3 regions of the Bradyrhizobium sp. USDA 4474 genome follow, and region 1 is predicted to be linked to each of the others. Evidence: predicted binding sites of a transcription regulator. Region 1 holds the regulator's gene; each other region holds the start of a gene.

Region 1 (9,730 bases):
AGACCTCGCGCACCAGCTTGTAACCGGGGTCGGAGATCAGCGGCGTCCCGGCGTCCGACACCAGCGCGACCGAGCCGCCTGCCGCGAGTGCCTCCAGGATCTTCGGCCGCGCAGCCTCGGCATTATGCTCGTGATACGGCTTGAGCTGCGCAGAGATGTCGTAACGCTCGGTCAGGCGCCGCGTGATGCGGGTGTCCTCGCAGGCGATGACGTCGACCCCGGCCAGCGTCTGGAGCGCCCGCAAGGTGATGTCGCCGAGATTGCCGATGGGGGTCGCGACCAGATAGAGGCCGGCCGCCGGCTTCGGAGCTGTCAGCCGATGGGCGTCGATGGAGAAACCGCGCGAGGCGGTGTCCGCAGCTTCAGTCGTATTTATCGGAGCCGGCTTTGCGCGCATAATGAATCGAACTTAGGCATGATCCCGGTGGCTGGGAACCAGTCCCCGGAAAAAGATCATATTGGGAGAGGGACTGGAATGTGATCCATCCGGCATCACATTCGAGGGGGAATGAAGCGTCAGCGCCATATTCGCGGCGGAAACCGCGCCTTGATGCTGCGTGACGGACGGCAAACAGCTGGCCGGAACGAAGGGCAGCCGCGTTAAGCGGTCATTATCCTTTTGTTTTGGTTAACTATTTGTGGACAACATGCCTGAATCCGCGGCTTGTGTTGCGGACAAGAGTGAAGTGACGGGCCGCCTGCGGCCGGTCAGAAGAGAAGCTGCCATGGTGGGCCCGCGTGATCCGAAGTCTCCCGTTCAGGGGCCCCTGATGCCAGGGGCGACCCGGCGGAGTACGCTTGGCCTGCTGCTCGGCACGCCCTTGCTCTCGGCCTGCGCCGGCGTGCAGCAGAGCCTCAGCCAGTTTTCCAGCCCGTTCTCCAGCTCCTCGCCGCCTCCGGCCCAGCCGGCCGGTCCGCCACAGCAGGCGACGACCGCGGGCACCGGCGGCGTGAAGGTCGGGGTGATCCTGCCGCTCTCGGCCGCGGGCAATGCCGGGCTTGCGGCGCAATCCATGCGCAACGCCGCCGAGATGGCGCTGGCCGAGTTTCAGAACCCGAATATCCAGCTCCTGATCAAGGACGACAATGGCAGCCCGCAGGGCGCGCAAGCCGGTGCGCAGCAGGCGGTCGAGGAAGGTGCCGAGATCATCCTGGGGCCGCTGTTCGCGCAGTCGGTGCCGGCGGTGGCGCAGGTCGCGCGCGCGCGCGGCATCTCGGTGATGGCGTTCTCCACCGATTCCAGCATCGCCGGCCGCGGCGTCTACCTCCTGAGCTTCCTGCCGGAGTCCGACGTCAACCGCATCATCGAATATTCCGCCGGCATCGGAAAACGCGCCGTTGCCGTGCTCGTGCCCGACAATGCCTATGGCAATGTCGTCGAAGCCGCGGTGAAGGCCGCGGTGCCCAGGCGCGGTGGGCGTGTCGTCGCGTTCGAAAGATACGGCGCCGATCGAGCCACGCCGGCGCGCAACGTGGCACAGCAGCTCGGCAGCGCGGACGCATTGTTCATTGCCGATGACGGCGATGCCGTCGTTTCGGTCGCAGACGCGATGACCGCAGCGGGCGCGAATCTGCGCAACATCCAGCTGCTCGGGACCGGCCTGTGGGACAGCCCGCGCGTCTATGCGAGTCCGGCGCTGCAGGGCGGCCTCTATGCCGCGCCGGATCCGGCCGGCTTCCGCGCGTTCTCCGGCCGCTACCGCACCAAATATGGCGCCGAGCCGATCCGCACCGCGACGCTCGCCTATGATGCCGTCGCGCTTGTCGCAGCGCTTGCGCGCACGCAGGGTACGACGCGCTTCTCGGCCGACGTGCTCACGAATCCATCTGGTTTCGCGGGCATCGATGGCCTGTTCCGGTTCCGTGCGGATGGCACCAATGAGCGCGGCCTTGCGGTGATGAAGGTGACGACGGGCGGCGGTGTCGCGGTCGCGGGCTCGCCGAAGAGTTTTGGGGCGTAGTCCTACGCCGCGAGATCCGCGACCACGGCGTCCAGCACCGGAAAACCGCTGCTCGTCACCCGCAACCGTCCCGCCGCATCGACCGTGATCGCGCCTTCCTCACGCAGCAGCGCGATACGTCTGGGATCGAGCGGACGGCCGGACAAGGCCTTGTAGCGCTCGGGGTCGATGCCTTCGGCCAGGCGCAATCCCATCAGCAAGAATTCGTCGGCCCGCTCCTCGCTGTTGAGGAGATCGTCGGTGACGATTCCATCGCCGTTGCTCTCGACCCGCATCAGCCAGGCTTCGGGACGCTTCTCGGTGGCGGTGGCGTGCCTGATGCCGTCGATGTCGAGGCGGCCATGGGCGCCGGGACCGATGCCGGCATATTCCTCACCGCGCCAGTACACCAGATTGTGCCGGCACTCGGCGCCGCGTCGCGCGTGATTTGAGATCTCGTAGGCGGGCAGGCCGAGCTTGTCGCAGGTCTCCTGCGTCACGTCGTAGAGCGCGCGCGCGACCACTTCGTCCGGCGTCTTCAATTTGCCCGCCTGGTGCAGGCCGAAGAACGGCGTGCCTTCCTCGATCGTCAATTGGTAGAGCGACAGATGCTCGGCCGCTTCATCGATCGCAAGGCGCAGCTCGTCCGCCCACATCGCCGGGGTCTGGTCGGGACGGGCGTAGATCAGGTCGAACGAATAGCGATCGAACGAGCGGCGCGCGATGGCGACGGCGTCGAGTGCCTCGCGCGCACTGTGCATGCGGCCGAGCGCTTTCAACGAGGCATCGTCGAGCGCCTGCACGCCGAGCGAGACTCGATTGACACCGGCAGCGCGATAGCCGGCGAAGCGCGTGGCCTCGACGCTGGTCGGGTTTGCTTCCAGCGTCACTTCGACGTCGTTGGCAACGCGCCAGTGCTTGCCGATCGCATCGAGCACCGCGCCGACGGTGGCGGGCTGCATGAGCGATGGTGTGCCTCCGCCGAGGAAGATCGAGCTGACTTCGCGACCGGGCGAGCGCTGCGCAGTCGTTTCGATCTCGCGCGCGAAGGCGGCCGCAAAACGCGCCTCGTCGATGGCGGCGTGGCGGACGTGGCTGTTGAAGTCGCAATAGGGACACTTCGACAGGCAGAACGGCCAGTGCACGTAGACGCCGAACGCATCTTTATCAGCGCGGCTCAAGGCAGATCTCCGCCAGTTTCACGAAGGCCCGGGCGCGGTGCGACAGGCCGAGGCCGAGCGGCGGCAGGCCATGCTTCTCGATGCTGGTCATCTCACCGAAGGTGCGGTCGTATCCGTCGGGCAGGAACATCGGATCGTAGCCGAAGCCGGCGGTGCCGCGGGGTGGCCACACCAGCGTGCCGTCGACGCGCGCCTCGACCTGTTCGAGATGATCGTCGGGCCAGGCGACGCAGAGCGCCGAGACGAAATGCGCTTTGCGCTTGTCCGGCGTGGTGGCGCCGCGCTCCTGCAGCAGGCGCTCGATCTGCGCCATGGCGGCGGCAAAGTCCTTGGACGGACCGGCCCAGCGTGCGCTGTAGATGCCGGGCGCGCCGTCGAGCGCGTCGACGACGATTCCGGAATCATCGGCAAAAGCCGGTAGCTTGGTCGCCTGCGCGGCCGCGATTGCCTTGATCGCGGCGTTGCTGCGGAAATCGCTGCCGGTCTCGTCAGGCTCGCCAAGGCCGAGTTCGCCGGCCGACACCACCTCGATGCCGTGAGGCGCGAGCAGCTCTTTCATCTCGGCGAGCTTGCCGGGATTGTGGGTCGCGATGACGAGCTTTCCGGTGATTCGGCGGTGCATGGGGCTATTGACTACGCGACAGCCAGTTTCTGCAAGTCCACCAGACGCGCGATGCCTTTTTGCGCCAATGCGATCAGCGCCAGGAACTCGTCCTGCGTAAACGGCTCGCGTTCCGCAGTGCCCTGCACCTCGATGATGCGGCCGTCACCGGTCATGACGAAATTGGCGTCGGTTTCGGCTGCCGAGTCCTCGGCATAGTCGAGATCGAGCACCGGCGTGCCCTTGTAGATGCCGCATGAGATCGCGGCGACGTTGTCGCGCATCACGTTGGCCTTGATCATGTTGCGCGACTTCATCCAGTTGATGCAGTCGGCGAGCGCGACCCAGGCCCCGGTGATCGAGGCGGTGCGGGTGCCGCCGTCGGCCTGGAGCACGTCGCAATCGACGGTGATCTGGCGCTCGCCGAGCGCTTCGAGATCGACGATGGTGCGCAGGGAGCGGCCGATCAGGCGCTGGATCTCGACGGTGCGGCCGCTCTGCTTGCCGGCCGAGGCCTCGCGGCGGGTGCGTTCCGAGGTCGCACGCGGCAGCATGCCGTATTCGGCGGTGACCCAGCCGCGACCCTGGCCCTTCAGCCACGGCGGCAGGCGGTCTTCCAGCGTGGCGGTCACAAGCACGTGGGTGTCGCCGAATTTCACGAGGCAGGAGCCTTCCGCATATTTGACCACGCCACGCTCAAGCGTCACGGGGCGCAATTCGTCGGGCGCACGGCGGCTTGGCCGCATGGGAAATCCTCCAAAACTCGCAAGGTCAGGCTGTTCGCGGTGCTTGTAGGTGGGGTGAGGGTGGGCAGCAAGGCTTTTTCGCCCCTGATATCTGCCCCGCAAACGCCACGCTTGTCAGACGCGCCCGGGATGGACAAATTACGAGGAACTGACAGGAGTTAACGTCTGTGGCCCATCACGATCCGATCCATCTGATCGCGCCGCGCGCAGGCCTCGCCCAGCTCAACGAGCGTTCCCGCGACATCTTTCGTCAAATCGTCGAAAGTTACCTCGCGACCGGTGAGCCGGTGGGCTCGCGCAACATCTCGCGCCTGATCGCGATGCCGCTGTCGCCGGCTTCCGTGCGCAACGTCATGGCCGATCTGGAACAGCTCGGTCTGATCTACGCTCCGCATACCTCCGCCGGCCGGCTGCCGACGGAACTCGGCCTGCGCTTCTTCGTCGACGCCCTGATGCAGGTCGGCGATCTCAACGAGTCCGAGCGGCAATCGATCCAGAGCCAGCTCGCCACCGTCGGCCACGCCCAATCGGTGGAGGCGGCGCTGGATCAGGCGTTGACCCGGCTCTCCGGCCTGACGCGCGCCGCGGCGGTGGTGCTGACGCCGAAGTCCAATGCGCGGCTCAAGCACATCGAATTCGTCCGGCTGGAACCCGAGAAGGCGCTGGTCATCCTGGTCGGAGAGGACGGCCAGGTCGAAAACCGTGTGCTGGCGCTGCCGCCGGGGGTTCCCTCCTCGGCCATCACGGAAGCCGGCAATTTCCTCAATGCGCGGATTCGCGGGCGGACGCTCGCCGAGGCGCGGCTGGAGCTGGAAACCGCGCTCGGCGAGGCCCGCGCCGAGCTCGATCAATTGACGCAAAAGGTGATCTCGGCCGGGATCGCGAGCTGGTCGGGCGGCGAGAACGAGGACCGCCAGCTCATCGTGCGCGGGCACGCCAATCTGCTGGAAGATCTGCACGCGCTCGAGGATCTCGAGCGTGTCAGGCTGTTGTTCGAGGATCTCGAGACCAAGCGCGGCGTGATCGACCTGTTGGGGCGCGCGGAAACCGCCGAAGGCGTCAGAATCTTCATCGGCAGCGAGAACAAGCTGTTTTCGCTGTCCGGCTCCTCCACCATCATCTCGCCCTATCGGGATGCCGCCGGCCACATCGTCGGCGTTTTGGGCGTCATCGGGCCCACACGGCTGAACTATGCCCGTGTGATCCCGACCGTGGACTATGCCGCCCGCATCGTCAGCCGCCTGCTGGGCGGGCTGACCGGCATTGAGCCGATCACGGGCGCTTGATTTTCGGCGTCCGAAGCACGATATCCGGGCCAGCAAACCTCCCCTTGAGACGAGTTCGAGAAGCAGCCGATGACCGATCCCACCCGGCAACCCGAAGACACGGCCGCGCCGACCGGCGAACCCGTGGTGTCAAAGCCCTACATCATGCCCGACGATCCCGAGCCCGGCTCGGTCGAAACGTTGCAAAAGGAAGCTGCCGAGGCGCGCGACCGCATGCTGCGGACGCTGGCCGAGATGGAGAACCTGCGCAAGCGCACCGCCAAGGAGGTCGCCGACGCCAAGCTCTACGGCATCACCGGCTTTGCCCGCGACGTGCTCGACATCGCCGACAATCTCCAGCGCGCGCTCGATGCCGTTCCGTCCGAAGCGCGTGCTGCGGCCGATCCCGGCCTGATCGCGCTGATCGAGGGCGTCGAGCTCACCGAGCGCTCGCTGCTCAATGCGCTGGAAAAGCACGGCGTGAAGAAGCTCGATCCGCAGGGCCAGAAGTTCGACCCGAACTTCCATCAGGCGATGTACGAGGTGCCTGACGCATCGGTGCCCGCGGGCACCGTCGTGCAGGTCATGCAGGCCGGCTACACCATCGGCGAGCGCGTGCTGCGTCCGGCGCTGGTCGGCGTCGCCAAGGGCGGCGCAAAGCCCGCGCCCGCGGCGAACAGCAACGAAGCGAACTGAACGATATCGAGGAGCGCGCTCGCGCGCGTCTCCTCCTCTTCCTCAAGGTCTGGCAGAGGTGAGCGCTTTATGCGCTCACCGCGATATCCGCGGACTGAATCCGCTTCACGCCGGCCTTGGCCATGTCGACCCAGGCCTTCGCGAGCGAGCCCTGATTGTCGATGCCGCGGCAGGCGTCTTCCACGACGTAGACTTCAAAAACCAGCCTTGCGCGCATCGAGCGCAGTCCAGGCGACGCAGAAGTCCGTGGCGAGGCCCGCGACAAAGACGCGCTTGATCTTGCGGGACTTCAGATAGGCGGCGAGCCCCGTCGTTGTCTTGCCGTCGGCTTCGACGAAGGCCGAATAGCTGTCGACATCCTTGTGGAAGCCCTTGCGGATGATGAGCTCGGCCTGCGGGATCGAGAGGTCTTTCGACAGCGAGGCGCCATCGGTGCCCTGCACGCAATGGTCGGGCCACAGCACCTGCTTGCCATAGGGCAGGTCGATGGTCTCGAACGGCTTCTTGCCGGAATGCGCTGACGCGAACGAGACGTGGCCGGGCGTGTGCCAGTCCTGCGTCATCACCACGTTCGAAAATGCTTTGGCCATCTTGTTGATCACAGGCACGACCTGCTCGCCTTCCTTCACCGCGAGGCTGCCGCCCGGCAGGAAGCAGTTCTGCACATCGATCACGAGCAGCGCGGATGCATCGTCCGGCTTGATCGAGGCTGCTGCGAAAAGTGCCGATGGCGCGAGGCTCGCGAGTGTGGTGGTCCCCAGCGCGGCCAAGATCTGTCGTCGATTAATCATCGTCCGCCTCCCTCAAGGTTGATCCGGTGGAGGGAAGCCTAGTTCCGTTCGTGTACAAACGAAAGCCCGAAAATGCAGCCGGCCCTGGTGAGGGGATGGGCGCTACCCCTTCGGCTGGATGCCGTCGCGGACGGCGCGGAAGCGGGTGAAGGCGTCGGACCACTGGTCGCGCGGAGCGCTGGCGATGATGCGCAGCGAGGTGCCGCCGCCGAACCGGATCCATTGCACGACCGTGACCGGGGTCTTGTCCTTGCCGCTGACGCCGTCGATCCGGGTCTCAAAGCCGGGCTGGCTGTTGATGCGAATCGGCTCGGACATGGTGACACGGGACTCGCGCAGGCCGGGGATCTGGAGTGCGGCCTCCTGGGCGAAGCGGGCGCGGTCGTCGGCGGCTTGCGGAGTGGCGCCGATCAGGCCGAGGATCATGAACGGCTTCGATTCATAGCCCGCGCTCTCGTCACCGTCGGCCAGGATGATGCTCGAGCCCGGCACCAGCGTGCGGATGTCCTTGAAGCCGGCGAGATCGGTGATCTTGAACGGCATCAGCCCGAGCTGCTCGTCAGCCGACACCTCCTTGCGCAGGGTGGCGGTCGCAAACATCTGCCGCACCGCCTCGTCGGTGTAGATCTTCGAGGCGTTCTCCGGGACCTGCACCGCGACATAGCCGGAGAAGCCAGTGCCCGGCACGATCATCGAATAGCGCTTCACCAGCGTGTCCCCGGCCTTGCCGCTCTCGGTGGTAAAATAGGCAAGGCCCGCCGATGTCTCGATCTTCTCCGGCTTGACGCCGTTGACGCCGCCCGGATTGGCGTTGAAGGCCGTTGCAACCTCGTTATAGGCCGCCGGCGGCAGTTCGGTGACCAGCACCTTGACGCTGCCGTCCTCGTTCTCGAAGCCCGGGAAGGTCTTGGCCTTGCTCAGCCCGACCAGCGGCACCATGCCGAGACGCAGACCCGGCGGATACACGGCGTCGGCAGCAAGCGCCGGAAGCGCGGAGACAACGATAAGGGCGAGCGCGGCGAGGGGGCGGATCAGCTTCATGGGCACTCTGATTGGTTCATATTGAGGCCGTACGATGGTCGGCCGTTGGCCGCGTTGTCGCGCGAAGCGGCCCCGTGACGAGGCCGTCCGGCCGGTCCGCCTTTTAGCGGGTTTGGTGCGCCGGCAACAGGGCCGGGCCGATCACGGCAGCGGAGACGGCCTGAGCACTGAACCTGTTAACAAATCCTCACCCGCAAGGGCGGTGAAGCCCGGATATGATCTTCCAAAACCCAATGTTTTCACGGTCCAAACTTGCGTTCGGTCCTTGCGGGCTCCTCCCCCCCTCCTATATGAGCCTCAACCATCGCAATATCGCGAATGTTTGATCTTAGGGGGTTTCGGTTCGGGTGCCTTCTGGGCCCAGCCAACCTGCCGCAAAAAGAAGGATATCAGGACCATGGGAAAGGTCATTGGGATCGACCTCGGCACCACGAATTCGTGCGTCGCCGTGATGGACGGCAAGAACGCCAAAGTTATCGAGAATTCCGAAGGCATGCGCACGACGCCTTCGATCGTCGCCGTGACTGATGACGGTGAGCGCCTCGTCGGCCAGCCCGCCAAGCGCCAGGCCGTGACCAATCCAGAGCGTACGTTCTTCGCGGTGAAGCGCCTCATCGGCCGCCGCTACGACGACCCGATGGTCGAGAAGGACAAGAAGCTCGTTCCGTACAAGATCGTGAAGGCTTCGAACGGCGACGCCTGGGTCGAGGCCGACGGCCAGACCTACTCGCCCTCGCAGGTCTCTGCGTTCATCTTGCAGAAGATGAAGGAGACCGCGGAAGCCCATCTCGGCCAGAAGGTCGACCAGGCGGTCATCACCGTTCCCGCTTACTTCAACGACGCCCAGCGCCAGGCGACCAAGGACGCCGGCAAGATCGCGGGCCTTGAGGTGCTGCGCATCATCAACGAGCCGACCGCGGCCGCGCTGGCCTATGGCCTCGACAAGACCAAGGCCGGCACGATCGCCGTGTACGATCTCGGCGGCGGCACGTTCGATATCTCCATTCTCGAAATCGGCGACGGCGTGTTCGAGGTGAAGTCGACCAACGGCGACACCTTCCTCGGCGGCGAAGATTTCGACATGCGGCTGGTCGGCTATCTCGCCGACGAGTTCCAGAAGGAGCAGGGCATCAACCTGCGCAACGACAAGCTCGCGTTGCAGCGCCTGAAGGAAGCCGCTGAAAAGGCCAAGATCGAGCTGTCGTCGACGACGCAGACCGAGATCAACCTGCCCTTCATCACCGCGGACCAGACCGGTCCGAAGCATCTGACGATGAAGCTCACCCGCGCCAAGTTCGAGGCGCTGGTGGACGACCTGGTCCAGAAGACCGTCGAGCCCTGCCGCAAGGCGCTCAAGGACGCCGGCGTCACCGCCGGTGAGATCGGCGAAGTCGTGCTGGTCGGCGGCATGTCGCGCATGCCGAAGGTCCAGGAGGTCGTGAAGCAGCTGTTCGGCAAGGAGCCGCACA
Region 2 (9,730 bases), 2.7 Mb from region 1:
TGAACGCGCCGACCATGTTCCAGGCCGCCCAGCGCATCGGCCGGGCGATCCGGGCGGTGCATGCGACCGAGGGACCGGCGCTGAGATCCGAGGACGTGTCCTTCGACGTCTCCTTCCTGTTCGGTGGCCAGATCAAGGGCTCCCGCATGCGCCTGTTCATGATCTACACCGCGGGCAATTTCATCGAGTGCACCACCGACACGCCCTACCTGCAGATCGGCGAGCACAAATACGGCAAGCCGGTGCTCGACCGCGCCATGCATTACGACGTCGAGCTCTACGAGGCGCTGAAGACCGGCCTGATCTCGATGGACTCGACGATGCGCTCCAACCTCGGTGTCGGCCTCCCGATCGACGTGCTCGTGGTGCGGGCCGACGCCTGCGAGGCCGATCTCAACCACCGCATCGAGGCTGGCGAGCCCTATTTCCACGATCTGCGCTCGCGCTGGTCGGCCGCCTTGCGCGCGGCGCATCAGAACATTCCGCGGCCGCCCTACAAGAACGAAAAAGAACCCAAAATCTGACAACTCAAAGAAAAGGCAGGAAACGATGAGTGAAGCGAAAAAAATCGCAGTGGTGACGGGCGCCGGCACCGGGGTCGGACGCGCCGCATCGCTGGCGCTGATGAACATCGGCTTCACCGTGGTGCTGGTCGGCCGCCGGCTCGACATGCTCGAGGAGACAGCGAAGCTCGGCCCCGCAGGCAAGAGCCTGTGCGTGACCGCCGACATGACCAAGCCCGAATCCATCGCCGCGCTGTTCGACAAGGTGAAGGCGACCTATGGCCGGCTCGACGTGCTGTTCAACAATGCCGGCATGGGCGCGCCGGCCGTGAATTTCGAGGACCTCAGCCTCGAGCAGTGGCAGGCGGTGGTGAACACCAACCTCACCGGCCCGTTCCTGTGCACCCAGCACGCCTTCCGCATCATGAAGGACCAGAGCCCGCGCGGCGGACGCATCATCAACAACGGCTCGATCTCGGCGCACGCGCCCCGGCCGTTCTCGGCGGCCTACACCTCGACCAAGCACGCCATCACGGGCCTGACCAAGGCCTCCAACCTCGACGGCCGCATGTACGACATCGCGGTCGGCCAGGTCGACATCGGCAATGCCGCGACGCCGATGACCGATCGCATGGTCAACGGCCCCGGCGTGCTGCAGCCCGACGGCACCACCAAGCACGAGCCGCGCATGGACGCGAAGGCGGTCGGCGATGCCGTCGCCTACATGGCCGGCCTGCCGCTCGATGCCAATGTGCTGACGATGACGGTCATGGCCACCAAGATGCCGTTCGTCGGACGCGGCTGAAGCAAGACGCGAAGACACCCCCATGCACGGTAGGCGTCTAACGACGCCTGCTGCGGGGGTGGCGCTGTCTCAACAATCGTCATCGGCGAGCACCTGCCGCACGAGACGGCTGTGCGGCGCCGCCGCTGACGACGATCGTCTCGATGGCGATGCCTTTGTCCTGCTGGGCGCGCACGATCTGCCGCGCGCCGTAACCGAGGCCGCACAGGCCGGCGAGATAGAGAGCCAGCAAGCTCTCCAGGTGCGAGCGCATATCCAGTCCGGCGATCAGCGCACTGGCCAGCAATCGTCTGAAGCGCGAGGGCGGCATACCCTTCCCCGCCAAAAACTGGCGGTTGAAGTCGGAGAGATTATTGAAGCCGACCTCGAAGCAGATGTCGGCGATGGAGGCCTGCTCGTCGCTCATCAGGATCTGGCAGGCGAGATCGATGCGGAGCCGCTCCCTGATGTCAATCTTCCCCGCGTGACCGATGCAGGCGAGCTTGTCAACAGCGGGCCTGCCAGCAACATTCCCGGCATTGCGTTTGCAACGCAGGCACAGCCATAATCATCGGGGGGTTTGGGGACATCATGCTGCGGCTGCAATCGACACTCGGGGTTTTCGCATTGCTGCTGATCGCCTTCGCGCTGGCGGAGAATCGCCGCGCGGTCTCGTTGCGCCAGGCGCTGATCGGCCTCGTCGTGACCTTCGTCACCGCGATCGTGCTGCTGAAGGTGCCTGTTGTCGCGCACGCCTTCGGCGCCATCAACGACGCGGTCGGGGCCATCTCGGCCGCCTCGCGCGCCGGCTCCTCCTTCGTGTTCGGCTATGTCGGCGGTGGCCCCCTGCCGTTCGACCTGAAGGCGCCGGGTGCCGATTTCATCCTGGCATTCCAGGCGCTGCCGATCGTGCTTGTGATGAGCGTGCTGACGACGCTGCTGTTCTACTGGCGCGTGCTGCCGCCTGTTGTGCGCGGCATGGCCTGGCTGCTGGAGCGCACCTTAGGGGTCGGCGGCGCGGTCGGGCTCTCGACCGCCGCCAACATCTTCCTCGGGATGGTCGAGGCGCCGCTGTTCGTGCGGCCGTATCTGGCGCAGATGAGCCGCAGCGAATTGTTTCTGGTGATGACCGGCGGCATGGCCGGCATCGCCGGCACCGTGCTGGTGCTCTATGCGACGCTGCTGGCTCCCCTCATACCCGACGCGGCCGCGCATTTCGTCATCGCCTCCGTGCTGGGCGCGCCGGCTGCCATCCTCGTCAGCCTGATCATGATCCCCGAGACGTCAGACAAGCGCACCGGCGGCGCGCTGGAGGATCCGGAGATGCAGGTTTCGGGCACGATGGACGCCATCGTGAAAGGTACCAGTGCGGGGATCGAACTGCTGATCAACATCGTGGCCATGCTCCTGGTGCTGGTGGCGCTGGTCTATCTCGTCAATGCGGTGCTTGGCCTGCTGCCCAACGTCGGCGGTGCCGCGATCTCGCTGCAGCGCGTGCTGGGTTTGATCATGGCACCGGTGTGCTGGCTGATGGGACTGCCGTGGGACCAGGCGATCACCGCCGGCAGCCTGATGGGCACCAAGACCGTGCTCAACGAACTCGTCGCCTATGTCGACTTCTCGAAAATGCCACCCGATACACTCGATGCGCGCTCGCGCCTGATCATGCTCTACGCGATGTGCGGCTTCGCCAATTTCGCCAGCCTCGGCATCATGATCGGCGGCCTGGGTGTGATGGCGCCGGACCGGCGCGAGGAGATCAACGCACTGGGATTGAAGTCTATCGTGTCGGGGACGCTGACGACCTGCCTGATGGGCGCGATCGTGGGAGTGTTGACGTAGCGCGGTCTCTCCGCCGTCATTGCGAGCGGAGCGAAGCAATCCAGGAATGTATCAGCGAAGGTGGTCTGGATTGCTTCGCTTCGCTCGCAATGACAAGTGACGAGATCGGCCTACGCCTTCAATTCCACCGTCCTGAACTCCGCCGGCAGGATCACTTCCAGCAATTCCACGTCATCGGAATAGTCCAGAATCATGTGCTTGATCTTCGGCGGCTGGGTCCAGGCGCTGCCTTCTTTCATCATGGTCTCGCCCTGCCCGTCCATGTAGGTCTTCACCCAGCCCTTGAGCACGTAGACCATCTGGAACTCGACGTCGTGGAAGTGCAGCTTCGAGACCTCAGTGGGATCGCAGGGGCCTTGCAGGCGGATGACGTGAGCTTGCGCGAGGCCGTGGCTTGCGGCGGCGATGCCGAGGTCGCGGTATTTTGCGTAAGCACGCAGGCCATCGGCTTTGAAATCTTCCTCGCGGTGATGGCTGATGGCGATGCGCTGCCTGGGGCGCGCCGGCTTCTTGACGGATGCATTTGCCGTCGTCGTGCGCGCCTTCGCCCTCACCGCCTTGCGCGCCGAGGAGCGGGTTGCGGCTTTGGCGCCGCTGCGCTTTTTCACTGCGCTCTGGGCTGCGCTGCGCGATTTTGTTTTCGATTTTGTTTCCGATTTTGTTTCCGATTTTGTTTTCTTGGCCATGGGCCGGCCTCCCGTTGTCATGGACGGAGGCTAGCATGAAAACAGCTCTCGTAGGGTGGATCAGCCGAAGGCGTCATCCACCGATTCTCTCTCGGCGTGGAAAGCAAAGAGGTGGATTACGCCAGCGACGCGCTTCGCCCAGCCGCAGGCTAATCCACCCTACACACCGTCAATGCAGCCGGAACACGCCATCCACGGCGCGCAGCTCGGCCGGCTTGATCAGCTTGGAATGCGCCACCGTCACCGAATGCAGCGGGCCGTCGAGCTTCTCCTGCCAGAACGCCAGGAAGTCGGTCAGCGCCGGGAATTTCGGAAACATGTCGTAGTTCTGCCAGACATAGGTCTGCAGCAGCGAGCGATGATCCGGCATCCTGTAGAGAATTTGGGCCGTCGTCAGCCCGTAGCCCAGCAACTGTTTCCGGAAATCCTCGGAAACGGTTCCAACCCGCAATCCCATGCCAACCTCCTTTGCAGGAGCGCATTCAGGGGGTGGCTTGATCCGGTACGCGACTGGTTGCGCCACCCGGTGGAGATGCGCTCACATGAGAGAAATGTGACGCAAACCGACAATCCATCTCAAGCCTAAAAGTTTAACAAGCTGTTGAAATTCAACGCGTTAGCAGCAGATGCAGCTCCGTGCTAATACGGCCCCCAAGGAAGCCTGGAGAGGCCCTCGCGACGCGGTTAACGATGGCCGCACGAAGTTGGCACTCGGTGCTTCCGGCTGCTGATTTTTTTGCTACAAACCCTTGCTCCCGCAAAATTCCTGTCCTATTTCAATCCCGCCTGTGCTAGCACTCGCGGGCACAGATTGCTAACAAGCTAAAAACCTCAACTCGTGCAAATGTTTAGGAGGACTGCATGAATTTCCGTCCGCTTCACGACCGCGTCGTGGTCAAGCGCATCGACGCAGAAGAGAAGACCGCTGGCGGCATCATCATTCCCGACACTGCCAAGGAAAAGCCCTCCCAGGGCGAAGTCGTCGCCGTTGGCCCGGGTGGCCGCGACGAAGCCGGCAAGCTGATCCCGATCGACCTGAAGGTCGGCGACCGCGTGCTGTTCGGCAAGTGGTCTGGCACTGAAGTCAAGATCGACAACGTCGATCTCCTGATCATGAAGGAAAGCGACATCATGGGCGTCCTCGACGTCCCCGCTTCCAAGAAGAAGGCGGCCTAACGGCCCCTCGCTCCCTCCAGTCAAACATATCCAAGGAAAACTCCAGATGGCAGCCAAAGAAGTCAAATTCTCGGTTGAAGCGCGCGACAAGATGCTGCGCGGCGTCGACGTTCTCGCCAACGCGGTGAAGGTCACGCTCGGTCCGAAGGGCCGCAACGTCGTGCTCGACAAGTCGTTCGGCGCTCCCCGCATCACCAAGGACGGCGTCACCGTCGCCAAGGAGATCGAGCTCGACGACAAGTTCGAGAACATGGGCGCGCAGATGGTGCGCGAAGTCGCCTCGAAGTCCGCTGACGCGGCCGGCGACGGCACCACCACCGCCACCGTGCTTGCCCAGGCGATCGTCAAGGAAGGCGCCAAGTCGGTTGCCGCCGGCATGAACCCGATGGACCTCAAGCGCGGTATCGACCTCGCGGTCGAGGCCGTCGTTGCGGACCTCCAGAAGAACTCCAAGAAGGTCACCTCGAACGACGAGATCGCCCAGGTCGGCACCATCTCGGCGAACGGCGACCAGGAGATCGGCAAGTTCCTGTCCGACGCCATGAAGAAGGTCGGCAACGAGGGTGTCATCACCGTCGAGGAAGCCAAGTCGCTCGAGACCGAGCTCGACGTCGTCGAGGGCATGCAGTTCGACCGCGGCTACATCTCGCCCTACTTCGTCACCAACGCCGACAAGATGCGCGTTGAGATGGACGACGCCTACATCCTCATCAACGAGAAGAAGCTCTCCTCGCTCAACGAGCTGCTGCCGCTGCTCGAGGCCGTGGTGCAGACCGGCAAGCCGCTGGTCATCGTCGCCGAGGACGTCGAAGGCGAGGCGCTCGCGACCCTGGTCGTGAACCGTCTGCGCGGCGGCCTCAAGGTCGCGGCCGTCAAGGCTCCGGGCTTCGGCGATCGCCGCAAGGCCATGCTGCAGGACATCGCGATCCTGACCGGCGGCCAGGCGATCTCGGAAGATCTCGGCATCAAGCTCGAGAACGTCACGCTCAACATGCTCGGTCGCGCCAAGAAGGTGATGATCGACAAGGAGAACACCACGATCGTCAACGGCGCCGGCAAGAAGGCCGACATCGAGGCGCGCGTGGCCCAGATCAAGGCGCAGATCGAGGAGACCACCTCGGACTACGACCGTGAGAAGCTCCAGGAGCGTCTCGCCAAGCTCGCCGGCGGCGTCGCGGTGATCCGCGTCGGCGGCGCGACCGAGGTCGAGGTGAAGGAGCGCAAGGATCGCGTTGATGACGCGATGCATGCGACCCGCGCGGCTGTCGAGGAAGGCATCGTCCCGGGCGGCGGCGTCGCCCTGCTCCGTGCCTCCGAGCAGCTCAAGGGCCTGCGCACCAAGAACGACGACCAGAAGACCGGCGTCGAGATCGTGCGCAAAGCGCTGTCGGCGCCCGCTCGCCAGATCGCGATCAACGCCGGTGAAGACGGCTCGGTGATCGTCGGCAAGATCCTGGAGAACAAGGCCTATGCTTACGGCTTCGACTCCCAGACCGGCGAATATGGCGACCTCGTCAAGAAGGGCATCATCGACCCGACCAAGGTGGTCCGTACCGCGATCCAGAACGCAGCTTCGGTTGCGGCGCTGCTGATCACCACGGAAGCCATGGTCGCCGAACTGCCCAAGAAGGGCGGCGCGGCGCCCGCGATGCCCCCGGGCGGCGGCATGGGCGGCATGGACTTCTAAGGCGACGAAGTCGTCCCGGACGCGGTGCAGCGCGGAGTGGTGCACCGCAGATCCGGGATCTCGCTCCACAAATGCGAAACCCCGGCAGCAATGCCGGGGTTTTTGTTTGGACGCGCGCTCGTCGTCGCAAGCCGGACGCAAGTGCGCAATTGCGCACCGTCGCTCGGCGCTTCGCGCCGCCCCGGAATGACAACCGAATGGTCAGGATCAGACGGAGAACCATTCAACCAAGAGCTGTAACAACAATTTTGGATCGTCACATCGAAACATCGCCTCAGCTGCGCGCCATCTCCTGAAAACACGTCCTCACCCAATCGATCGTCACGCGCGTTGCGGCGTCGCGCTTGAGATGATTTTGCACGAGCAGCCAGGCATCGCGCCGCTTCGGCAACAGCGCGGCACGCAGGCGACGATCGGCGAGCAGATCCGCGCAAACATATTCCGGCAACACGCCGGCGGCCTGATGCGCGCGGATCATGTTGCGGATGACGCGGACGTTGTCGGTGACGCAGCGCGCACGGACTTTCCTGGTACGCAGGAATTGCATCTCGGGAATGGCACCGAGCTCATCCGGATAGGCGCACAGCATCGCCTCGCCTTCGCCCGCGACAGGCTCGAAATAATAGAGCTTGATCTCGCCGAGCTTCGAGATCGCAAAGTCGCCCTTGTCGGGCTTGCGCAGTCGGATGGCGAGATCGGCCTCCCAGCGCGAGAACTTGACGTTCTCGCTCGAGGTCAGGAATTGCAATGTCAGGCCGGGATTGGCCCGCAGGAAGTCGCTCGCGCGCGGCGATAGCACCTCTTCGGCGACCGTGTTGGTGGAGGCGATGCGCAGGCGTCCCACCGGACCTGCCAGGCTCTCGCCGACGCGGCCGATCTCGGCGGCATGCGCCGCCATCGCTTCGACATGCGCCAGCACCGCCTCGCATTGCCGCGTTGGCTTGCGGACGCCGTCGGCGGCCTCGAACAGGCGCAGGCCGAGCGCGCGTTCGACGCGAGACAATCTGCGCCCGACCGTGGTCTCGTCGATGCGCAGTCGCGCACTGGCGCCGGCATAGGTGCCCTCGTCCCTGACGGCAGCGATGATGCGCAAATCGTCCCAGTTCATGGCGTCAGGCTACATCGCGCGGGGTCTGCCTGCAATATCGCAGCCGGCGGCTGCGATATCCCTGCATATCGGCAGGCCCACCCCGCGCTATGGTTGGGCAGGCCTTCCTCGGCTTTCCCTCGGAGATGACCACGACCATGACTGCTGCAACGACCCTGCTCCAGCTCGCCGGCGCCGACCTCAATCCGCCGCGTCTTGGCGACGCCGCGCTGGTGCTGATCGATATCCAGAACGAATACCTCGCGGGGCCCCTTGCCTTGCCCGACGCCCGGCCGGCGATCGCGCGCGCAGCCGCGCTGTTGGCGCGGGCGCGCGAAGCGGGAACTGTGATCATCCACATCGCCCATCGCGGCAAGGCAGGCGGCCTGTTCGATCGCAGCACCCAGCGCGGCGCCATCGTCGCGGAGCTTCAGCCGCGCTCCGGCGAGCTGGTGATCGAGAAGGAGCTGCCCAATGCCTTCGCCGGCACCGGCCTCAAGGCGCGCCTCGACGAGACCGGCAGGAAGAACATCGTGCTGGCCGGCTTCATGACGCATATGTGCGTCAGCTCCACCGCGCGGGCCGCACTCGATCTCGGCCTTCGCACCACTGTCGATGCCGATGCCTGCGCCACGCGCGACCTGCCGGATGGACGCGGCGGCACGCTCGACGCCCGCACCATTCACGAGGTTGCGCTGGCCGAACTTTCCGACCGCTTCGCGATCATCGCGCGCGGCGATGCGCTGAGATAACGGAGAAACGCGATGCTGGAGCTGTATTTCTCGCCGATGGCCTGCTCGCTTGCGAGCCGCATCGCGCTGATGGAAGCCGGTCTGGATGCGCGCTATCATCAGGTGCATCTCCAGACCAAGAAAATTGCGGACGACGGCGGCGATTTTCGCGACATCTCGCCGAAGGGCGCGGTGCCGGTGCTGGTGCTGGAGAACGGCGAGCGCCTGACGGAAAACGCGGCGGTGCTGCAATACATTGCCGACATGAAGCCCGAGCGCGGTCTTGCACCACCGCCTGGCGACGTCAATCGCTACCGCTTGCAGGAATGGCTGAGCTTCGTCGGGGCCGAGATCCACAAGGCCTTTCTGTTTCCGACCTTCTGGTACAAGGATGATGCCTCTCTCGCCAAGCCGCGCGCGCGGATCGGACAGACATTGTCGGTGCCATCGGCACATCTGGCGGACCGCGAGTTCCTGGTGGCTGACCGCTTCACCGTCGCGGATGCGCATCTCACCTGGGCCTTGCTGCTGCTTCGTCCCGCAGGCGTGGACATCGCGCAATGGCCACCGCTCGCAGCCTATCTCGAACGCCTGCAGGCGCGCCCCACCGTGCGGGAGGCGATCGCGACCGAGATGGCGCTGCGCAAGACCATGGCAACCAGCGCGGCCTGACAAGGTCACAGGCGGAAGCGGCGAAATGAAAAAGGGCCGCTGCAAGCGGCCCTTGTTATTGTCTGGAGGCGACTGAGATCACTCGACGCGCGCCAGCACCGCGAGCTTGCGGATGCCCTTGTTGCGATAGGCGTCGAGAAACGCGTAGTAATCCTTGAACGACACGCAGCCGTTGGAATCGCCGTTCGGCCCGAGCATGAAAGTGTGCGCGAGCAGGCCATCGCGGCCGTAGATTGCGTTCTCACCGCCGATCGGTGTCAGACGCAGCGCGGGCACGCCGTGGAACAGCGCTTCGCGCGGCTTCAGATTGTAGATGTGCGGCGGGGTCACGCCGCGCATGCGGACTTTCGAGGAGCGCGGATCGTCGAGATTGGAGCCGAGGCCGGAATGCGCCTCGAGCTTGGTGCCATCAGGCAGATAGACCGTCTTGGCGGTGATGTCGTAGACCGCGGTGTCGCGTTCGTAGGGCGGCGCACCGCCGAACATCGGGTTCTGCTCCTTCGGCGCGATCGCCGAGGTCACGCTGGCGTCGGCCGAGGCGTAGGCGAGCAAGCCGCCGGAG
Region 3 (9,730 bases), 940 kb from region 1:
ATAGCGCTGCTGCTCGAAATTGAGGTTGACCAGCGGTGCGCCGATCCAGTGGGTCAGCGCGGTGCCGAAGATCGCGTAGATCAGCGCGCCCCAGCACAGATAGCCCGGGATCATGTAGTCGGTGCCGAACAAATGCAGTGGCGCGGCGTTGGAGAGACCCCAGAGGATGATGACGAAAGAGAACAGCGTCACGATCGACGAGAGCAGGCCGAGGCCGATGGTCAGGGTCTGCTCGACGAAGTTCTTGACGTCTTCCGTGATGCGCTGGTCCGGGTTGTCGGCGGCATCGCCCTTGAGCTGCATGCGATAGTGCGTGGCGCCCTGGAGCCATTCGCCGAGATAGTGCCGTGTCAGCCATTGGCGCCAGCGGATCTGCAGCCATTGGTTCAGATAGAGCTTGTAGACGGCCAGCGCGATGTAGACCGAGGCGAGTCCGATGAAGATCCAGATCTGCGTCACGAAGGCGTCGAGGTCGTTCGCCTGGAGCGCGCTGTAGAACCGGTTCTGCCACTGGTTCACGAGCACGTCGATCGCGACCAGCGCCAGCTCGATCGTGATGACGGCGGCGAGCAGGCCGCCGCCGGCCCATTTGTCCTCCGACCGGAAATAAGGGATGGCGATTCGCCAGACGGTCGCGAGCGTGGCGCGGATGTTGTTCACAGAGTGGGATCTCCTGAGGAATATTCACGGCGGCCCCGAAAACCAAGCGGCCGAGGCCATGGCAGAAGAGGGGCGCGCTTAGACTAAAGTCGCAAGTCGTGCAATTTGCGTTGGCGAGCCGCGGCTCGCAACCCTAGCATGGGCACAACGGCATGGGGTGGGGGGCCTCCAGCTTTTCGCGAGCTTGTGAGCGGGCGGGAACCGCGGTTCTCGCGAGGAATTCGCGTTCAACTCGGGGGTTATCGCTTCCAGCGCCAAGCAGGCTCGGCTGTCCACGCGGGCCGCCTGCCGTACACATGCGTGGGGGAGGAAGACCATGTGGAATCAAATCTATGACCCGCTGCACAGCCCTGTGCTGTCGACGATGGCGGCGGCGGTACCCGTCGTCACGTTGCTGGTCCTGATCGCGAGCGGGCGCGTTCAGGCTCACATCGCAGCCATCATCGCCGTGATCGTGACCAACCTGATCACGATCTTCGTTTTCACCATGCCGGTGAACATGTCGATCCGCGCCTCGATCCTGGGCATCGTGACCGGCTTCTTTCCGATCGGCTGGATCGTTCTCAACGTCATCTTCCTCTATCAGGTGACGGTGACGACCGGGCGGTTCGAGCTGCTCAAGCGCGCGGTCGGCGGCGTCACCGAGGACCGGCGCCTGCAGTTGCTGCTGATCGCCTTCTCGTTCGGCGCCTTCTTCGAGGGTGCATCGGGCTTCGGTACCCCGGTGGCGATCACCGGCGCCGTGCTGATCGGTCTCGGTTTCTCGCCGCTCGCGGCCTCCGGCCTGTCCCTGATCGCGAACACCGCGCCGGTTGCCTTCGGCGCGCTGGGCACACCGATCCAGGGCCTCGCCTCCGTCACCGGGCTCGATCCCTACATTCTCGGCGCCATGGTGGGACGGCAATTGCCGCTGTTCTCGCTGATCGTGCCGTTCTGGGTGGTGTGGGCGTTCGCGGGCTGGAAGGGCATGAAAGACGTCTGGCCGGCCATCCTCGTTACCGGCGTGACGTTCGCGGTCCCGCAATTCGTGATCTCGAACTTCGTCAATCCCTGGATCGTCGACATCGGCGCGTCGCTGATCTCGATGGGCGCGCTGATCCTGTTCCTGAAGGTCTGGCAGCCGAAGCAGCTGTGGCTGTCGCCGGCGTTGCGCGGACGTGATGAATCGGCAGCGACCATGGCCTCGGCAAAATCGCTCGACAGGACGCCGCTGACGCAAGCTGAGCTCCTCAGCGCGCTGTTGCCGTGGTTCATCGTCTGCGTCGTGATGCTGATCTGGGGCAATGGTGCCTTCAAGACCTGGGCGAACGGCATCTTCACCTGGAACTACGCCGTCCCTGAGCTGCACCAGATGATCAACAAGATGCCGCCGGTGGCGCCCGCGCCGACCAAGGAAGCCGCGGTGTTCGGCTTCACCTATCTGTCCTTCACCGGCACCGGCATGCTGATCGCGGCGATCATCTCTGGCTTCCTGATGGGCGTCGGTCCTGGCCGGCTGCTGGTTGAATACGGCCGCACCATAAGGCTCTGTGCGATCTCGCTGATCACGATCTCGGCGATGCTCGCGATCGGCACGCTGACGCGCCTCTCCGGCGTCGACGCGACGCTGGGACTCGCCTTTGCCGCGACCGGCGTGCTCTATCCCTTCTTCGGCACGCTGCTCGGCTGGTTGGGCGTGGCGCTGACCGGATCCGATACGTCGTCGAACATCCTGTTCGGCAACCTCCAGAAGATCACCTCGCAGCAGCTCGGCCTGTCGCCGATCCTGATGGCGGCGGCGAACTCGTCCGGCGGCGTGATGGGCAAGATGATCGATGCGCAATCGATCGTCGTCGCCTCGACCGCCACCAACTGGTACGGCCACGAAGGCACGATCCTGCGTTTCGTGTTCTGGCACTCGATCGTGCTGGCCTGCCTCGTCGGTGTGTTCGTGACGTTGCAAGCCTATGTCTATCCGTTCACGGAGCTCGTCCTGAAGTAGCAGGCGACGGGCGGCTTCGACGCAAATCCCCGCTGGACCTTTCCGGCGGGGATTTTTGTGTCGTGAACCCACGAACCTTCTCAAAGGCTTCTTCCTCTTATAGAAGACCCGGCAAATCGGGTCGGTCGAGAGGTCTCATGGTGTCGTTGAAGCAGATGGTGTGTGGCGCAGCGGCGTTGCTTGTGATGTCCGCGGTCGCGCGTGCGGAAGAGGGCTTTCCCTTCGGCACCGAGATGACGATGGAGGCCGTGCCGCAGCCCGGCTCGAAGCGCATCCCGAACCTCGAGATCGGCGACAATGGCGAGGTCGTGCTCGAACTCTGGTGCAAGGGCGGCAAGGGTCAATTCTCGGTGGCGGGCAACACCGTGATCTTCGTTCCCGGCGCAATTCAGGATCGGTCCTGTCCGCCGGCCAAGGCCCAGGCCGATGACGATCTCGTCGCGGCGCTCGCCGCCGTCGAGACCTGGAAGCGCCAGGGCGACATGCTCACGCTGATCGGCCCGAAGACGCTGCGTTTCCGCGAGAACGGGAATTAGCTCGCTCATTCGTGTCCCGGACAAGGCGCATCACTGGGGTGCTGCGCTGCGTCGGGGCACGAGAGCTTCGCCTACTTCCAGACCGACTTGTCGGCGTCCCAGCGCTGGCCCTTCAGTTCCCGGGTGAGCGCATCCACCGAGCCGTCGTCGTCGGGCTGGTCGCCTTCCTCGTCGGCTGCCGCCTCGTCGGATACGTTGAGCTTGGCGCCGGTGCTCTCGTCGGCGGTCGTGGTCGAGGGACTGCCGATCCAGACGATCAGCTTGTCGGTTGCTCCTGGCTTGTCGGCGGAGACGAGGCCCGCAACCTCGATCGTGTCGGTGAGCTCGAGCGCCGGGAAATCCTGGTTGGGCCGCTTGAAGACGAGCTTGAGCTTGCCGGTTGAGGCGCTGAAGCTCTGCGAGACCGGCTTGGCCGCGAGCGTCTTGCTCAGCACGCCGGCGATCGCGGTGGCGAGCTTGTCGCGGTTGATCTTGTCGCCGTCGCGCCAATCGGCGGCTCCGATGCGGATGGTGCGATCCATCTCCACGAGCCCCGCGGTCCAGCCGGCGGCGGTGACGCCCGGCATCGCCTTGAATTTCGCGAGCAGCGCCGCCGCGTGCTCAGGATCGACCGACATGTTGATGGTCTGCTCGCCGGCACGCAGCGCGTCGCAGCCGACGGAGAGACTTGCCAGCGTCACCTCGACGTCCTGGCCCTTGAGGCTCTTCAGGAAGTCGGTCGCGGCATCGAGCTTGACCTTGACGGCGATCGCTTCGGGCGAGACTTCGGTAAAATCCTTCGGCTGCGGCGTGATGCCGTCGTCGGTGGTCTGGTTGTCCAAGAATTCCTTCTCGCTGAGATCGGCATTGTCGGGCGAGGTCACCTCCGTCACGGCCTGACCGATGCCGATCTGGCCGCGGAATTCGAACGTGTCGCCGGTCGGCTTGCGGGTGAGCTTGACCGTGACAGGCGCCTTCGCGCCGAGGCTCGTGGTCGTGCCGGTCAGCGTCTGGCCGGAGACCTGGAGATTGACGACGAAGCGGTCCTTGCGGTCGGAATTCTTCGCCACGGGATAGCAGACGTCGAGCACGGCCGCGGTAACCGTCTTGCCCTGCCGCGTCTCCTTCAGGATCACGTCGGCGTTGCCGTCCATCAGCCCGTCGATCGAGGTGAAGTAGCGTGTCTCCACGCCGCCGGGTGCCGCGGCCTTCGGCGACAGCTTCATCTGGGCGGACACGAGCCCTGGCGAAATCACCAGCAGGGACGCCAAAACAGCCGTCGGGCAAAACAGAAGCGCGCGCATTGACGAAATCCTCGAACGAATGGAATCGGGCGCCACCGTAGTAGCACGGCCCACGATCGGCAAAAAAGAAGGCCGCCCGGAGGCGGCCTTCGCAACATCGTCAGGTCAGGATGGGCTTAGAAGCCGCCCATGCCGCCGCCGGCCGGCATGGCGGGCGAGGCGTCCTTCTTCGGGGCTTCGGCGACCATCGCTTCGGTGGTCACCAGCAGGCCGGCCACGGAGGAAGCGTCCTGCAGCGCGGTGCGCACCACCTTGGCGGGATCGATGATGCCCTTCTCGATCATGTCGACATAGTCCTCGGTCTGGGCGTCGAAGCCGAACGTCTCGGACTTGTTCTCCAGGATCTTGCCGACCACGATCGAGCCTTCCACGCCCGCGTTCTCGGAGATCTGACGGATCGGGGCTTCCAGCGCCTTCAGCACGATGTTGATGCCGGCCTGGACGTCGGCATTGGCGTTGGTGAGACGGCCGACGGCCTTCTTGGCGCGCAGCAGGGTCACGCCGCCGCCGGGGACGATGCCTTCCTGCACCGCGGCGCGGGTGGCGTTGAGCGCGTCCTCGACGCGATCCTTCTTCTCCTTGACCTCGATCTCGGTCGCGCCGCCGACGCGGATCACCGCGACGCCGCCGGCGAGCTTGGCCAGACGCTCCTGCAGCTTCTCGCGGTCGTAGTCCGAGGTGGTCTCCTCGATCTGGGCCTTGATCTGGCCGACGCGGGCCTCGATGTCGGGCTTCTTGCCCGCACCGTTGACGATCGTGGTGTTCTCCTTGTCGATCACGACCTTCTTGGCGCGACCCAGCATCTTCACCGTGACGTTCTCGAGCTTCATGCCGAGGTCTTCGGAAATCAGCTGGCCGCCGGTCAGGATCGCGAGATCTTCGAGCATGGCCTTGCGGCGATCACCGAAGCCCGGCGCCTTCACCGCGGCAACCTTGAGGCCGCCACGCAGGCGGTTGACGACCAGGGTGGCGAGAGCTTCGCCCTCGACGTCCTCGGCGATGATGACGAGCGGCTTGCCCGACTGCACCACGGCTTCCAGCACCGGCAGCATGGCCTGCAGCCCGGAGAGCTTCTTTTCGTGCAGGAGGATGTAGGCGTCCTCGAGCTCGGCGGTCATCTTCTCGGGATTGGTCACGAAGTAGGGGCTGAGATAACCGCGGTCGAACTTCATGCCCTCGACGATGTCGACTTCGGTGTCGAGCGACTTGTTTTCCTCGACGGTGATGACGCCCTCGTTGCCGACCTTCTGCATCGCCTGGGCGATCATCTTGCCGATGGCGGCATCGCCGTTGGCCGAGATGGTGCCGACCTGGGCGACCTCGGAGGAGGCGGCGACCGGCTTGGCGCGCTTTTCGATGTCCTTGACGACGGCCGCAACAGCGCTGTCGATGCCGCGCTTGAGGTCCATCGGGTTCATGCCGGCGGCAACCGCCTTGGCGCCTTCGCGGACGATGGCCTGGGCCAGCACGGTCGCGGTGGTGGTGCCGTCGCCGGCGAGATCGTTGGTCTTGGAGGCGACCTCACGCACCATCTGGGCGCCCATGTTCTCGAACTTGTCCTCGAGCTCGATCTCCTTGGCGACGGTGACGCCGTCCTTGGTGATGCGGGGCGCGCCGAAGCTCTTCTCGATGACGACGTTGCGGCCCTTGGGGCCGAGCGTCACCTTGACGGCGTTGGCGAGAATGTCGACGCCCCGCAGCATGCGATCGCGCGCGTCTCCGGAAAACTTGACGTCCTTGGCAGCCATGTTCTGCAATCCCTGTTCATTCGTGATGTGTCGTGCGTGGTGATATCAGGCGGAATGATGGATGCCCGGACCTGATGATCCGGGCATGACATTCAGCGGCTGTTCAGGCAGATGGCCTTAGGCCATCACGCCCATGATGTCCGACTCCTTCATGATCAGGAGATCTTCGTTGTCGATCTTGACCTCGGTGCCCGACCACTTGCCGAACAGCACGCGGTCGCCGACCTTGAGGTCGATCGGGATCAGCTTGCCAGCCTCGTCACGGCCGCCGGGGCCGACGGCGACGATTTCGCCCTGGGACGGCTTTTCCTTGGCGGTGTCGGGGATGATGATGCCGCCCTTGGTCTTTTCCTCGGCGTCGATACGTTTGACCACGACACGGTCATGCAGCGGACGAAATTTGGACTTAGCCATGACGTTTCCCTTTGGAGGCTCGCTTCTCTGAAAGCAGCGGAAGTGGGTGGGGGCGGCGCCGCCGTTCCCCCTCCCGAGGGTCGCACGGCGCGCTTAGCAATCGGGCTTTCCGAGTGCTAATAGTGCGCCACGGAAATATGGCTTGGCCGCGATCCTGTCAAGCAAAGGTGGTTAAGCGATTGGTGAGGCGGATATAGGATGGTGGCAATAGAAATTCGTTCGGAGCGCCGGCGTGTAGTAGGACGTCATTGCTCCGGCAGCGGTTTTGCGCTTGGCTGCGGGAGGGGCGCGGCCAAAGGCTTGCTTGGGGGAATGCCATGATCAGTTCAGCTCACGCGCGCACGGTTGCCAATCTGGCGGCGGCCTCTTGCCTTGCGCTGCTGCTGGGTGCCTGCGGCGGCGGCATGAGCCTGCCGTCCTTCTCGTCGTCCCAGCCGGCGCCCGAGGCTGAGCCCGGCACCGGGCCGGAAATGCCGGCCTCCATCCGCGCCGACGAGATCGTCGGCCGATGGGGCCTCGCCTCGTTCCAGAACCCGGCCGACCGCGCCCGCACCGAAGCGGCCGCGCGGGCCCAGTGCAAAAATCCCTACGTGATCGGCGCCGGGTCCTCCGGCGGCGTGATCATGCATCTCGCCGATCAGGCGACGCCGCAGGAGCTGCGGCTGAAGGGCTCGCCGAGCGGCAAGAACTATATCGGCCCCCCCGGCCCGACGCCGGGCGAGCTGGATCGCGAGGTCGTCTCCTTCGACGGTCGCGTCATGATCACCCGCTTCGTCGACAAGGACGCCGCCACCCGCTACGGCAACATGGTCTACGTTCGTTGCGCGCCGCGGGCGTGATGTCTGACGTCCCCTCTCCCGCAAGGGAAGAAGGAAGGGGTCTCGCAATGACAGCCCAAAACAAAAAACGCCGGCTTGCGCCGGCGTTTCGTTTTTCTGATCTCGCGTTCGCTCAGTCGAACAGCGCGTCGATATCGTCCTGCGAGGCGTGACCGACGTCGCCGGCGAGCTTCGGACCGTTGAGGAGCTTTTCGTCTTCGCTGCGGGTGTCGACCGGCACCGGCGCGTGGGACTTGATGGCGTCGACGCCGCCCCAGATGTCCATCATCGAATTGATGTGCTGCTCGATGAACTTCATCGTGTTCATGACCTTGCTGATGCGCTGGCCGGTCAGGTCCTGGAAGTTGCAGGCTTCGAAGATCGAGATGACGCGTTCCTGGATGTCGTCGGCGAGCCGCTTCTGCTGGTCGGCCGATTGCACCTTGGACATGGCGCTCGCGGCCTGGTCGATCGATTCGGCCGCTTCGAGAATTTGCTGGGTCGCCTGCTCGGTACCGCCGACCACCGCGCCGAGCTCGCCATTGACCTTGGCCATCTCGCCGCCGTCGAAGCTCTTGCCGTGCAGGGTCGCGATCTCGCGCTTGGTGCGGTCGATGGCGTCATGAATGAGGTCGAGCTCGACCTTCAGCTTCTCGCATTGCTCGATCTGGGCCCGGTAGGTGTCGAGCAACGCGCGCGTCTCCGCGACTTCCTGCGCCACGACGCCTTCGCTCGGCGGCAGCGCGGGCTGACCGCTTCGGGCCATCTGTGCGCGGATCGCGCGCAGCTCTGCCATGATCTCGGTATGCATCGGGCCCGACTCGTCGGTTACGTCCAGAACTGGCATCTCGCCACCGGCGATATCCTCGACACGAAAACGCTTGCGGTGAACAGCCATCAGGATACTCCCCCACCTCACTCACGCGTCTTTGTAGGCAGAAGCAATTTAACACGAGGTTCACGTCCGGAAGTGTGGTGCGGCCGCGTGCGACGGCGTGCAAACGCGCGATTAACCATGAGGCTTTGCGCTTCATCGAAAATAAACGCTGATCGCCAAATTGCACCGCCGTTCGCGACGTGGTGAATCGAAACGGCCGCTGCGTTTACCAAACGAAACGGAGTTTGCTCTTTATTGACCACGTCGAGGACGCCAACAGCCAGCGCGTTCGGCGGCGAATGCAACGAGACGAAACAGTACAGAGTACGTCGATGTTCAAGAAAATGTCTGTCGCGCTGCTCGGCAGCGCATGCGCCTTCATTGTCGGCGCTACCAGCGCGAGCGCCTTCGACAACAGCGTGCCGAACGATCCGCCTGCAGTGCTCTACCAGCGGCAGGTCGCTCCGGCGCCGGTGCGCGTCGCCTCCAATGCCAACATGGGCGGCGGCTTCATCGAGTTCCTGTTCGGCGATGGTCCCGGCCGCGGTCCGGCCTATTCGCCGCAACAGCCGATCTATCAGCAGCAGCCGGCCTATGCCGATCCGCGCCGGATGCCGCCGATGGGCGAACCGCAGATGCAGGGTGCATATCAGCAGGGCGCAAGCTACCAGCAGGAGGCGGTCGACCCGCGCCAGCGTCCGTTCGATCCGAAGTTCGAGAAGCAAGTTGTCGACTATAGCGGCAAGGAGAGCGCCGGCACGATCGTCGTCGATTCCAACAACAAGTTCCTCTATCTCGTCGAGGGCAACGGCCGCGCGATGCGTTATGGCATCGGCGTCGGCCGCGAAGGCTTCACCTGGACCGGGGTGAAGTCGATCACGGCCAAGCGCGAATGGCCGGACTGGACGCCACCGGCGGAAATGATCGCGCGCCGCCCCGATTTGCCCAGGCACATGGAAGGCGGTCCGGAAAATCCGCTCGGCGCGCGTGCGATGTATCTCGGCTCGACGCTCTACCGCATCCACGGCTCCAACGAGCCCTGGACCATCGGCACCAACGTCTCCTCCGGCTGCATCCGCATGCGCAACGAGGACGTCATCGACCTCTACGGCCGCGTCAATGTCGGCACCAAGGTCGTGGTGATGTGAGCGCCTGACCTTCCAATAAAAACGGCCGCCTCACCGGCGGCCGTTTCTGCTTGGCGCTGGCGCAGCCTCACGCGTAATCGCTGCCGCCGTCGTCTCCGCCGCCGAAATCGCTGTCGTCGGCGACGTCCGTATTGCCGTCGTCGTTGTTGTCGAAATTCTGGTCGTTGTTGTCCTGATCGTTCGATCCCTGGTCGAGGAAGCCCTGACGGGAATCCCGGTTCGATCCGATGTCATCGAGGCCGGCATCGCGCGCAAGCGAGCCGCC

The links. Region 1 encodes HrcA, which represses chaperone genes, less so after heat shock. Its sites were predicted from a motif close to GTTAGCACTCNCNNNNNGNGAGTGCTAAC; they were not measured.
Region 2: a site for HrcA is predicted at 4,606-4,634, ahead of ACVW16_RS05385 (co-chaperone GroES). Genes of this name have one in related genera too.
Region 3: a site for HrcA is predicted at 6,715-6,743, ahead of ACVW16_RS13520 (co-chaperone GroES). Genes of this name have one in related genera too.

Annotation. Positions count from the first base shown of each region.
Region 1 covers NZ_JBSRZJ010000002.1:3,405,864-3,415,593, forward strand. The annotation lists gene rsmI (16S rRNA (cytidine(1402)-2'-O)-methyltransferase) at 1-397, opposite strand, end outside; gene ACVW16_RS18000 (penicillin-binding protein activator) at 726-1,961, shown strand; gene hemW (radical SAM family heme chaperone HemW) at 1,964-3,121, opposite strand; gene rdgB (RdgB/HAM1 family non-canonical purine NTP pyrophosphatase) at 3,108-3,743, opposite strand; gene rph (ribonuclease PH) at 3,755-4,468, opposite strand; gene hrcA (heat-inducible transcriptional repressor HrcA) at 4,636-5,754, shown strand; gene grpE (nucleotide exchange factor GrpE) at 5,824-6,429, shown strand; partial or broken gene pncA (bifunctional nicotinamidase/pyrazinamidase) at 6,497-7,220, opposite strand; gene ACVW16_RS18035 (hypothetical protein) at 7,323-8,261, opposite strand; gene dnaK (molecular chaperone DnaK) at 8,659-9,730, shown strand, end outside.
Region 2 covers NZ_JBSRZJ010000002.1:743,581-753,310, forward strand. The annotation lists gene ACVW16_RS05350 (peptidase) at 1-524, shown strand, start outside; gene ACVW16_RS05355 (SDR family oxidoreductase) at 550-1,308, shown strand; partial or broken gene ACVW16_RS05360 (FGGY-family carbohydrate kinase) at 1,390-1,588, opposite strand; partial or broken gene ACVW16_RS05365 (helix-turn-helix domain-containing protein) at 1,589-1,750, opposite strand; gene ACVW16_RS05370 (NupC/NupG family nucleoside CNT transporter) at 1,879-3,129, shown strand; gene ACVW16_RS05375 (cupin domain-containing protein) at 3,240-3,815, opposite strand; gene ACVW16_RS05380 (usg protein) at 3,985-4,272, opposite strand; gene ACVW16_RS05385 (co-chaperone GroES) at 4,677-4,991, shown strand; gene groL (chaperonin GroEL) at 5,038-6,678, shown strand; gene ACVW16_RS05395 (LysR family transcriptional regulator) at 6,953-7,786, opposite strand; gene ACVW16_RS05400 (cysteine hydrolase family protein) at 7,924-8,517, shown strand; gene ACVW16_RS05405 (glutathione binding-like protein) at 8,530-9,168, shown strand; gene ACVW16_RS05410 (DUF2778 domain-containing protein) at 9,247-9,730, opposite strand, start outside.
Region 3 covers NZ_JBSRZJ010000002.1:2,469,590-2,479,319, reverse strand. The annotation lists gene ACVW16_RS13545 (ABC transporter ATP-binding protein/permease) at 1-660, opposite strand, end outside; gene ACVW16_RS13540 (L-lactate permease) at 977-2,641, shown strand; gene ACVW16_RS13535 (META domain-containing protein) at 2,779-3,177, shown strand; gene ACVW16_RS13530 (hypothetical protein) at 3,249-4,460, opposite strand; gene groL (chaperonin GroEL) at 4,577-6,208, opposite strand; gene ACVW16_RS13520 (co-chaperone GroES) at 6,326-6,622, opposite strand; gene ACVW16_RS13515 (hypothetical protein) at 6,940-7,461, shown strand; gene ACVW16_RS13510 (protein phosphatase CheZ) at 7,574-8,338, opposite strand; gene ACVW16_RS13505 (L,D-transpeptidase) at 8,650-9,465, shown strand; gene ACVW16_RS13500 (DUF2076 domain-containing protein) at 9,533-9,730, opposite strand, start outside.